One region of the Sphingomonas sp. PWP1-2 genome, then DNA from elsewhere that is predicted to be linked to it. Evidence: predicted binding sites of a transcription regulator. Region 1 holds the regulator's gene; each other region holds the start of a gene.
The links. Region 1 encodes LexA, which represses DNA repair genes until DNA is damaged. Its sites were predicted from a motif close to GTTCCNCNCTTGTTCT; they were not measured.
Positions count from the first base shown of each region.

Region 2: the regulator LexA is predicted to act here: its motif matches at 899-914, upstream of ACP7C5_RS00730 (ImuA family protein).
Region 3: the regulator LexA is predicted to act here: its motif matches at 918-933, upstream of uvrA (excinuclease ABC subunit UvrA).
Region 4: the regulator LexA is predicted to act here: its motif matches at 1,308-1,323, upstream of radA (DNA repair protein RadA).

Region 1 is NZ_JAFCXM010000005.1:172,933-175,131, forward strand. It holds gene ACP7C5_RS14085 (ComEC/Rec2 family competence protein) at 1-299, shown strand, start outside; gene ACP7C5_RS14090 (DUF4287 domain-containing protein) at 377-589, shown strand; gene lexA (transcriptional repressor LexA) at 650-1,315, opposite strand; gene ACP7C5_RS14100 (hypothetical protein) at 1,386-1,700, opposite strand; gene ACP7C5_RS14105 (BLUF domain-containing protein) at 1,697-2,032, opposite strand.
Region 2 is NZ_JAFCXM010000001.1:137,376-139,574, reverse strand. It holds gene ACP7C5_RS00735 (thiamine pyrophosphate-dependent enzyme) at 1-737, opposite strand, end outside; gene ACP7C5_RS00730 (ImuA family protein) at 986-1,690, shown strand.
Region 3 is NZ_JAFCXM010000003.1:277,022-279,220, reverse strand. It holds gene uvrA (excinuclease ABC subunit UvrA) at 1-906, opposite strand, end outside; gene ACP7C5_RS09735 (energy transducer TonB) at 1,007-1,813, shown strand; gene ACP7C5_RS09730 (trimeric intracellular cation channel family protein) at 1,821-2,199, opposite strand, start outside.
Region 4 is NZ_JAFCXM010000001.1:897,123-899,321, reverse strand. It holds gene radA (DNA repair protein RadA) at 1-1,287, opposite strand, end outside; gene ACP7C5_RS04385 (BLUF domain-containing protein) at 1,436-1,846, shown strand; gene ACP7C5_RS04380 (glutathione binding-like protein) at 1,850-2,199, opposite strand, start outside.

The sequences.
Region 1 (2,199 bases):
CGCTCGACCTCGTCGCGGCGTGTGCCGGCGCCGACATCGTGATCAGCGAGCGGCGCTTGCCGCGCCATTGCGTTCCGCAGTGGCTGCGGCTCGACCGCGAGACGCTGGCGCAAACCGGCGGCGTTGCGATCGCTTTGGCATCGCATTCGGTGCGGACCGTTCGCCATCCGGGCGACCGGCATCCGTGGATCGCGGCGCCGGAGGGCGACGCTGGTCGGCGGCGGTGGGTTGGCCGGATGCGTTGGCGCGCTCGATTGTCGGGGAGGGCTGGGGCAGCAGTAACGGACGGGAAACGATAGGGCGGGGTGGCCTTGCGGCTTTCCCCCAAATACCGGAAGATCCTCGGGACGTTCCCGCATCTCGGAGCCTGCACGCCGTGGCTGACCAAGCGATCAAAGGGCCCGCATCGTACTTTCCATCGATCGAGAAGACCTATGGCCGTCCGATCGCAGAGTGGCAGGCGATGGTGCGCGAGCGTTTGCCGGAAAAACACATGGCGCTCGTCACCATGCTGAAGACCGAGCATGGCATGGGCCACGGCCACGCCAACGCGCTCGTCGCGCACACCCTTGCCGAGCACAAAGACTGAGCCGCTCGATCGCTCGCCGCGCGACCATCAAGCGCGACGGTCGATCACGCCGACCGTGGCTCAGTCGTACCGGCGTAACAGCCCGGCGAGCTTGCCCTGCACGCGCACCTGGGCGGGGGCATAACGCTGCGGATCGTAGGCGCGGTTGGCCGGATCGAGCCGCACCATTGCACCTTCGCGACGGAAGAATTTGAGCGTCGCCTCGCTCTCTTCGATCAAAGCCACGACAATCTCGCCGTCGCGCGCGACATCCTGGCGCTTGATCAGCGCATAGTCGCCATCGAGGATGCCCGCCTCGACCATCGAATCGCCTGACACCTCGAGCGCATAATGCTCGCCATTGCCGAGCAAAGCCGCGGGGACCGAGAGCATCGATGCGCCCTCGAACGCCTCGATCGGCACGCCTGCCGCGATCCGGCCATGCAGCGGGATTTCGATCACGTCGTTGGCAGGCTGTGGTGCTGCACGCGAAGCGGCGGCGGGGGCCGCCTTGGTCGGGGTCTTGATTCCACGCTCGGGCATCTTGAGCACTTCGAGCGCCCGCGCGCGGTTGGGCAGGCGGCGGATGAACTGGCGTTCCTCGAGCGCGCTGATCAAGCGATGGACGCCCGACTTCGACTTGAGGTCGAGCGCTTCCTTCATTTCCTCGAAGGACGGCGATACCCCGGTCTCGTCGAGCCGGTCGTTGATGAAGCAGATCAGCTCATGCTGCTTGCGGGTAAGCATCGCGCGGCCCTTTCGTCGGAACAGACGACGAACCTATACGGAACGAAAAATCGCCCGTCAAGCGATGCTGTCACCGTCCGGCGCAGGTATCCTGCGAGTCGCTGGTCGCACTCCCCGCGATGCCGCGGAGCAGTTCGATGCATGCGTCATGGTGAATGTTCGTGCCTTGCAGCCCCACGGGAAACGCGCTGGCGAGCGCGAGCCCGACATTATGGAAGGGTTCGCCGATCCGGCGATCGACGCGCCGCGGCGGCGGGGTGCCGTAATCGGGCGTCGGGGCGGGCGGCGGGGTGCCGATCGCGCTGACCGGGAGCGCGAGCGCGGCGCTATGGCCTGCCGAAATCAGCGTGTGGAAGTGCGTGCGCACCGCTTCGGTTGCGTTCACGAGCAGCCGCCCGATCTGGGCGTCATCCGCGTCGGCCGCGGCGCCGACGTGGGGTGCGCCATGGTCCAGCCGCCGGATTCGTGGGGGCGAATATGGCGGTGCTGGAGGACGATCGGCGCATGATGACGCGGGTCGGCGAGGATGCGGGCGAACGTCGCCATGACGCTCATGCGCGAACGCTCGAGCACTTGCAGGAAGCTGCGACCGTCCGACCATCGCAGCCCGGTGATCCTGTCGAGCGCGGTATTATGCCGTGATTGTTCGAGGATGCCGGCGAGGTCGGCCGTGACGCTCGAAACGGTGTTCCCGCTGACATAAAGGATTCGCCGCATGCCCTTGTGTCCTTCTCGTGAGGGCCGGGGCTAGGGGGGTGTCGGCAGCCTGTCGTTGCGGTGGATCGTGTATCGGTATCGTATCCTGAATCAGGTGCGCACTGTCGCTGACGATCGCGCCGTGGTCGGCGTCGTGCAGGCCCCGGTGCAACTCGAAAGCCACAGCC
Region 2 (2,199 bases), on a different contig from region 1:
ATCACCGGCGCGCGGTAGACGCTGGCGAAGGTGCAAGCCGAGTGGAAATCACCCTCGGCGGTCGATCCGTCGCCGCACCAGGTCGCGGCGATCCGCGTGTCGCCCTTGGCGGCGCTCGCCATCGCCCAGCCGACGGCTTGCGGATATTGCGTCGTGAGGTTGCCCGAGATCGAGAAGAAGCCCGCTTCCTTCACCGAATACATGATCGGCAGCTGCTTGCCCTGCAGCCGGTCGGCGGTGTTCGAATAGATCTGGTTCATCATGTCGACCATCGACCAGCCGCGCGCGATCAGCAGGCCCTGCTGGCGGTACGACGGGAAGCACATGTCTTCATAATCGAGCGCATGCGCGGCAGCGACCGAGACCGCCTCCTCGCCGGTGCACTTCATGTAGAAGCTCGTCTTGCCTTGGCGCTGCGCGCGAAACATGCGCTCGTCGAACGCGCGGACCAACGCCATGCTGCGCAGCATCGCGCGCAGCGTATCGGGCGAGAGGCGCGGATTCCACGGGCCGACCGCCTGGCCTTCGTCGTCGAGCACGCGCACCAGATCGAACGCGAGATCGATGAACGTATCGGCCGCATCCGCCGGATCGGGGCGACGCGCCTTGCCCGCGGGCGGGATCGGCACCTGCGTGAAATCGACCGCATCGCCCGGCCGGAACTTGGGTTCGGGCACGTACAGCGACAATGGCGCAAGATTGGGCTTCAAATGATCGGGGACTCGGTCGGTCGCCATATACTCTCCACAACGCGTGCCTGGCTTGTGACCGACAGGCGGAATCGTTCTTCGAGCCTTGTTATAAAATTTCAACGCGCTTGGCGAGGGGGCGTTTGTCACGGAATGCGACGACCCGTCGCGCGAGGATGACGGACCAGCTTGACTCTGTAGCGACAAAGAGAACAAAATAGGAACGATGCTTCAAGTGAGTCGTGCCCGTGTCCTGTCCTGCCATCATCGCCGAGCTTCGCGAAAGCCTCAAGAAGGTGGAAAGCGACGGGCTGCGTCGGCGCCCGGTGCTGCCTTTCGGGATCGCGCCGATCGACGAACGGCTCGCGCCGGGCGGGCTGCGACTCGATTCGCTCCACGAGATTTCCGCCGCGAGCGCTGCGCCGTCGGACGATGCGGCGGCGACGCTGTTCATGGCGGGGATCGCGGCGCGTGCCTGGGGGCCGGTGCTGTGGGTGGTGCGACGGCGCGACCTGTTCGCACCGGGGCTCTACCAGGCGGGTCTCGCGCCGGGGCGGCTGATCTATGCCGAGGCGGGCGACGATGCCGAGCTGCTCGCGCTGATGGAGGAGGGCCTGCGGCATCGCGGGCTCGGCGCGGTGGTCGGCGAGGTCAAGCGCGCGGCGATGCCCAATACGCGGCGGCTGCAGCTTGCCGCCGAGGGCGGGAAGACGATCGCTTTGCTTATGAAACGCCATGCGCGGGAGGGTGGGAACCCGCTCGCCGTGCCCTCGGCGGCGATGACGCGCTGGCGGATCGCCTCGGCGCCCTCCGCACCGCTGCCGGTCGGCGATGCGGGCGTCGGGCGAGCGCGATGGCAGGTGGAGCTGGTCCGCCAACGCGGCGGCGACTCCGCCGATTGGATGATGGAGGCATGCGATGAAACGGGTCGCCTCGCTCTACCTGCCCGACTGGTCGATCGAACGGCTGGCGCAGGCCGAGCGCTCAGCCGCGCCGCTTGAGGGCGCCAGCGTAGATCCGCAGGGCCTCGCCGAGGCCGTCGCGCGTGAGCAGGCGGTGGCGTGCTCGGTGCCGCGCGGTGGCGGCTGGCGGCCTGGCGCGCGCTGGGCACGGAGCGGGGAACTCGACGCGAACGCGCGCCATCGCAGCGCGGGACGCGTGAGCGAAGCTGCACCGCATCCCTTCAAGGCGATGCCGCCCGACGAGGGTCGCGCTCCGCTGCGCGATGCGCGGGTGGCTTCTTCTGCCTCCCCTCCCTGGAAGGGAGGGGCTGGGGGTGGGTCGGCCCGCGGCGAGGGCAACGCCCGCCCTAGGCCGACCCACCCCCTACCCCTCCCTTCCAGGGAGGGGAGTAAAGGGGTGCCGCACGTTCCTTCCACCCCCGTCCCAGCGCCCGATCGACCATGCCCCCGGCATGGCCTGAAAGGCGCGGGGCGCTGCTCAACTGACGCTCTTCCAGGAGGGGAAGGACAAGCGCCAGCGCATGCCCCGTGCCCCCCCCTCCGTCACC
Region 3 (2,199 bases), on a different contig from region 1:
CATCTTTTCGCCGAGGCCATCGCACGCCGGGCACGCACCCTGCGGCGCGTTGAACGAGAAGAGCCGCGGCTCGATCTCGGCGATGGTGAAGCCCGACACCGGGCAGGCGAACTTCTCGCTGAACACGATGCGGCCGGGGGGCGCGTTGTCGCCGAGCACTTCGTTCTTGGGGGTGTGCGGCTCGACCGGGTCGGCGGGGTCGACATAGGCCAGCCCGTCGGCGAGCTTCAGCGCGGCCTCGAAGCTTTCGGCCAGACGCGTCGCGATGTCGGGGCCGATGACGAGGCGGTCGACGACGACCTCGAGGTCATGCTTGTACTTCTTGTCGATCGCGGGGGCTTCGTCGATCTCGTATATCTCGCCGTCGATGCGGACGCGGGTGAAGCCGGCCTTCTGCCACTCGAGCAGTTCCTTCTTATACTCGCCCTTGCGGCCGCGCACGACCGGGGCGAGCAGGTACAGCCGCGTGCCCTCGGGAAGCGCCATCACGCGGTCGACCATCTGGCTGACGGTCTGCGCGGCGATCGGCTCGCCGGTCGCGGGGGAATACGGGATCCCGACGCGCGCCCACAGCAGGCGCATGTAATCGTAGATCTCGGTGACGGTCGCCACGGTCGAGCGCGGATTGCGGCTGGTGGTCTTCTGCTCGATGCTGATCGCGGGGGAGAGGCCCTCGATGTGATCGACGTCGGGCTTCTGCATCAGCTCGAGGAACTGGCGGGCATAGGCGCTGAGCGACTCTACGTAACGCCGCTGGCCTTCCGCGTAGATCGTGTCGAAGGCGAGGCTCGACTTGCCGCTGCCCGACAGCCCGGTGATGACCGTCAGCGTATCGCGCGGGATATCGACCGAGACGTCCTTGAGATTGTGCTCGCGCGCGCCGCGCACGGAAATATGAGTCAGCATGGGAGCGGTTTGTTCCAGATTTGTTCGGATGGCGCAAGCGACCGGTTGCAGGGGCGAGATGGGGCGTTAAACTCGCAACGACAAGGTTTGGGGGCAAGCTATGAAGACGATGCTGATTGCAGCGCTGCTCGCGCTCGGGGGTCCCGCGCCCGCCGAGGTCCCATTGCAGCCGACCGGCAAATGGACCGTCGAATATGCCGATGCGGCGTGCATCCTGTCGCGCGACTATGGAGATGGACAGGCACGCAGGACGCTGGGATTCAAACCGTGGCCACTGGGCGATGCGTTGGAGATCGTCACCCTTTCGTCGGGCGCCACCACCACCCGTGCACGCTCCCTTAAAGCCCAGTTGCTACTCCAGCCGTCGGGCCAGGCAATCGACAGCACCGTCTCGGTTTACGATGTGAAGGCGAGAAACCAGATCGTCACGACCCTCCGGACCGAGCAAGACGGCGCTGCGGCCGTGCAAACCTCTTCAGCGCTGACGATCGCATCGGCCGACGGAGCCCGCACGAGCTTCGCGGTGCCCGGAATGAAGAGCGCCGCCGCGGCGCTCCGGGCGTGCCAGGACGATTTGCTGAAACAATGGGGTGTCGACCCGTCCGAGCGCGACAAGGCGCCATTGCCAACGCCGCTTACACCAATGGCGGGCTGGATCACGACTGACGACTATCCGTCCGAAGCGCTCTCAGCGGGCAGCGCAGGCACCACAATGATGATCTGGGCAATCCAGCCCGACGGAAAGGTCGGCGATTGTCGGATCATTCAATCGAGTGGATCGAAGTCGCTCGACCTGGCCTCGTGTGCGGCCGTTACCAAGCGGGGGCGATATGCCCCGCCGCTCGGCTACGACGGAAAGCCGACGACGGTGCACGCGATGCGTTACGTGAATTGGCGACTGCCCTGAGCGACCGTTAGCCCCGGCCATAGGCTGGCAACGCCAGCCGCCACCTGATGGCCGCCGCGCGGAGTGCAAAACCGCACGCAGCGGCGATCGGCGCGGCGAGGCTTGGCGAGATGCCCGCGCTCACCAGCACGACATACGACCCCGACGCCAGCGCCGCCGCGGTCACATACAATTCCGGCCGCATCAAGATCGACGGCTCGCCCGCGAGCACGTCTCGGATGACGCCGCCGATGCACGCCGTCACCACGCCCATCAGCGCCGCCGGCACCGGCGGGATGCCGAACGCGAGGGCCTTCGCCGCGCCGAACACGGCATAGGCGGCCAAGCCCACCGCATCGAGCCAGTCGAGCGCAGTGCCCTTCCACCAGCGCTCGGGCGTCGTCCAC
Region 4 (2,199 bases), on a different contig from region 1:
AGGCAGCAGCGCGCGCTCGAAACCGAGCTTGCCCGCTTCCTTCAGCCGCAAGGCGCCGTGCGCGACCGGCCGGACTTCGCCCGACAGCGCGAGCTCGCCGAACACCACCGCATCGGCGGGCACCGGCCGCTCGGACAGCGCCGAGATCAACGCCGCCGCCACCGCGAGATCGGCCGCCGGATCCTGCACGCGGTAGCCGCCCGCAATGTTGAGATAGACTTCGCTCGACGAGAAACTCAGCCCACACCGCGCCTCGAGCACCGCGAGCACCATCGCCAGCCGCCCGCTGTCCCAGCCGACCACCGCACGCCGCGGCGTCGCCCCGCTCGCAAGCCGTACGACGAGCGCCTGGATCTCGACCAGCACCGGCCGCGTCCCCTCGAGCGCGGGGAACACCGTCGTCCCCGTCATCCCCTCGTCGCGCTGCGTCAGGAACAGCGCCGAAGGATTGCCGACCTCGGACAAGCCTTCCGAGACCATCGCGAACACGCCGATCTCGTCGGTCCCGCCGAAGCGGTTCTTGATCGCGCGCAGGATGCGATATTGGTGGCTGCGCTCGCCCTCGAAGCTCAGCACGGTGTCGACCATATGTTCGAGCACGCGCGGCCCCGCGATCGATCCGTCCTTGGTGACATGGCCAACCAGCACCACCGCCGTCCCGCGTTCCTTTGCGAAGCGGATCAACTCCTGCGCCGACGCCCGCACCTGGCTGACGGTGCCCGGCGCGCCTTCGATCAGATCGCTGTGCATCGTCTGGATCGAATCGATCACGAGCAAGGCAGGCGGCTGCCCCTGCCCCAGCGTCGTCAGGATATCGCGCGTAGAACTCGCCGCCGCGAGCTGAACCGGCGCGTGCCCCAATCCGAGACGTCGCGCGCGCAGGCGGACCTGATCCGCCGCCTCCTCGCCCGAGACGTACGCAACGCTCAGTCCCGCGAGCGCCATCTTCGCCGCCGCCTGGAGCAGCAACGTCGACTTGCCGATCCCGGGATCGCCGCCGATCAGCGTCGCCGATCCCTCGACAAACCCACCGCCAAGCGCGCGGTCGAGCTCGGCAATTCCCGACGTCATTCGTTCGGGCAGCGCGATCTCGGCATCGAGCCCGACCAGCGTCATCGTCCGCCCGCCCGACTGGAGGTTATGCTTGGCCTGGAACGGCGTCACGGTGCCGCCGCCCGCTTCCTCGACCAGCGTGTTCCATTCGGCGCAATCGGCGCACTGCCCCTGCCAGCGGTGCGACACCGAACCACAGGCCTGGCAGACATAGCGTTTTTGAGGTTTGGCCATGGGACGAGCATAGCGAGCGGAGAACGAGAGGGGAACAGATTTTCCGACGCGTTACCTTTATGCGCTTTCAAAATGTCGTAGCGCGAGATCTTAACCGTTCTTTCGCGCTTTGCGCAGAAACCGGAGGTTCCAGGTCTGGAGCGTAAGCATGCAGCGTCTTATCTATATAAGCAGCACGAGATCCCCGCTCACGACGGCGGAACTCGATGCTATCCTGATCGCCTCACGCCGTAACAATGCCGCGGTCGGCGTGACCGGCCTGCTCGTCGCGGGTGGACGCCGCTTCCTCCAGGCGCTCGAAGGCCCGGAAGCTGCCGTGGAGACCGTCTTCAACAGGATCAAGGCCGATCCGCGCCACCACGCCGTCGTCATCCTCTCGCGCACGACAATCGACACGCCGACCTTTGGCCAATGGGCGATGGGCTTCAACCGCGGCGGCACGGGAAGCGGCGATGCAATAACGCTCCCCGAAACCGTCGCCACGCTGGTCGAGCCGATCACCGACCCGATCGTGCGCGGCTATTTCGAAGGTTTTGCGCAAGTCCACGCCGCCGCGTGAGCGCTACCCGCGCGCCGGGATAGTGAGCCCACGCTGCACCGCCGGCCGCGCGAGGCCACGCGCGAGCCACGCCTTGACGTTGGTGAAATCGTCGAACCCGACAAGCTCGCCCGCGCCGTAAAAGTCGACAACCGCGTTCACCCAACCCAGCATCGCGATATCGGCGATCGTGTAGTCCTCGCCAACGAACCAGCGCTTGTCGGCGAGCGCGACATCCATCACGCCGAGCAAGCGCCTGGCCTCGGCGACATAGCGGTCGCGCGGACGCTTGTCCTCGAAGTCCTTGCCGGCGAACTTCACGAAGAAGCCCATCTGGCCGAACATCGGGCCGACGCCGCCCATCTGGAACATCA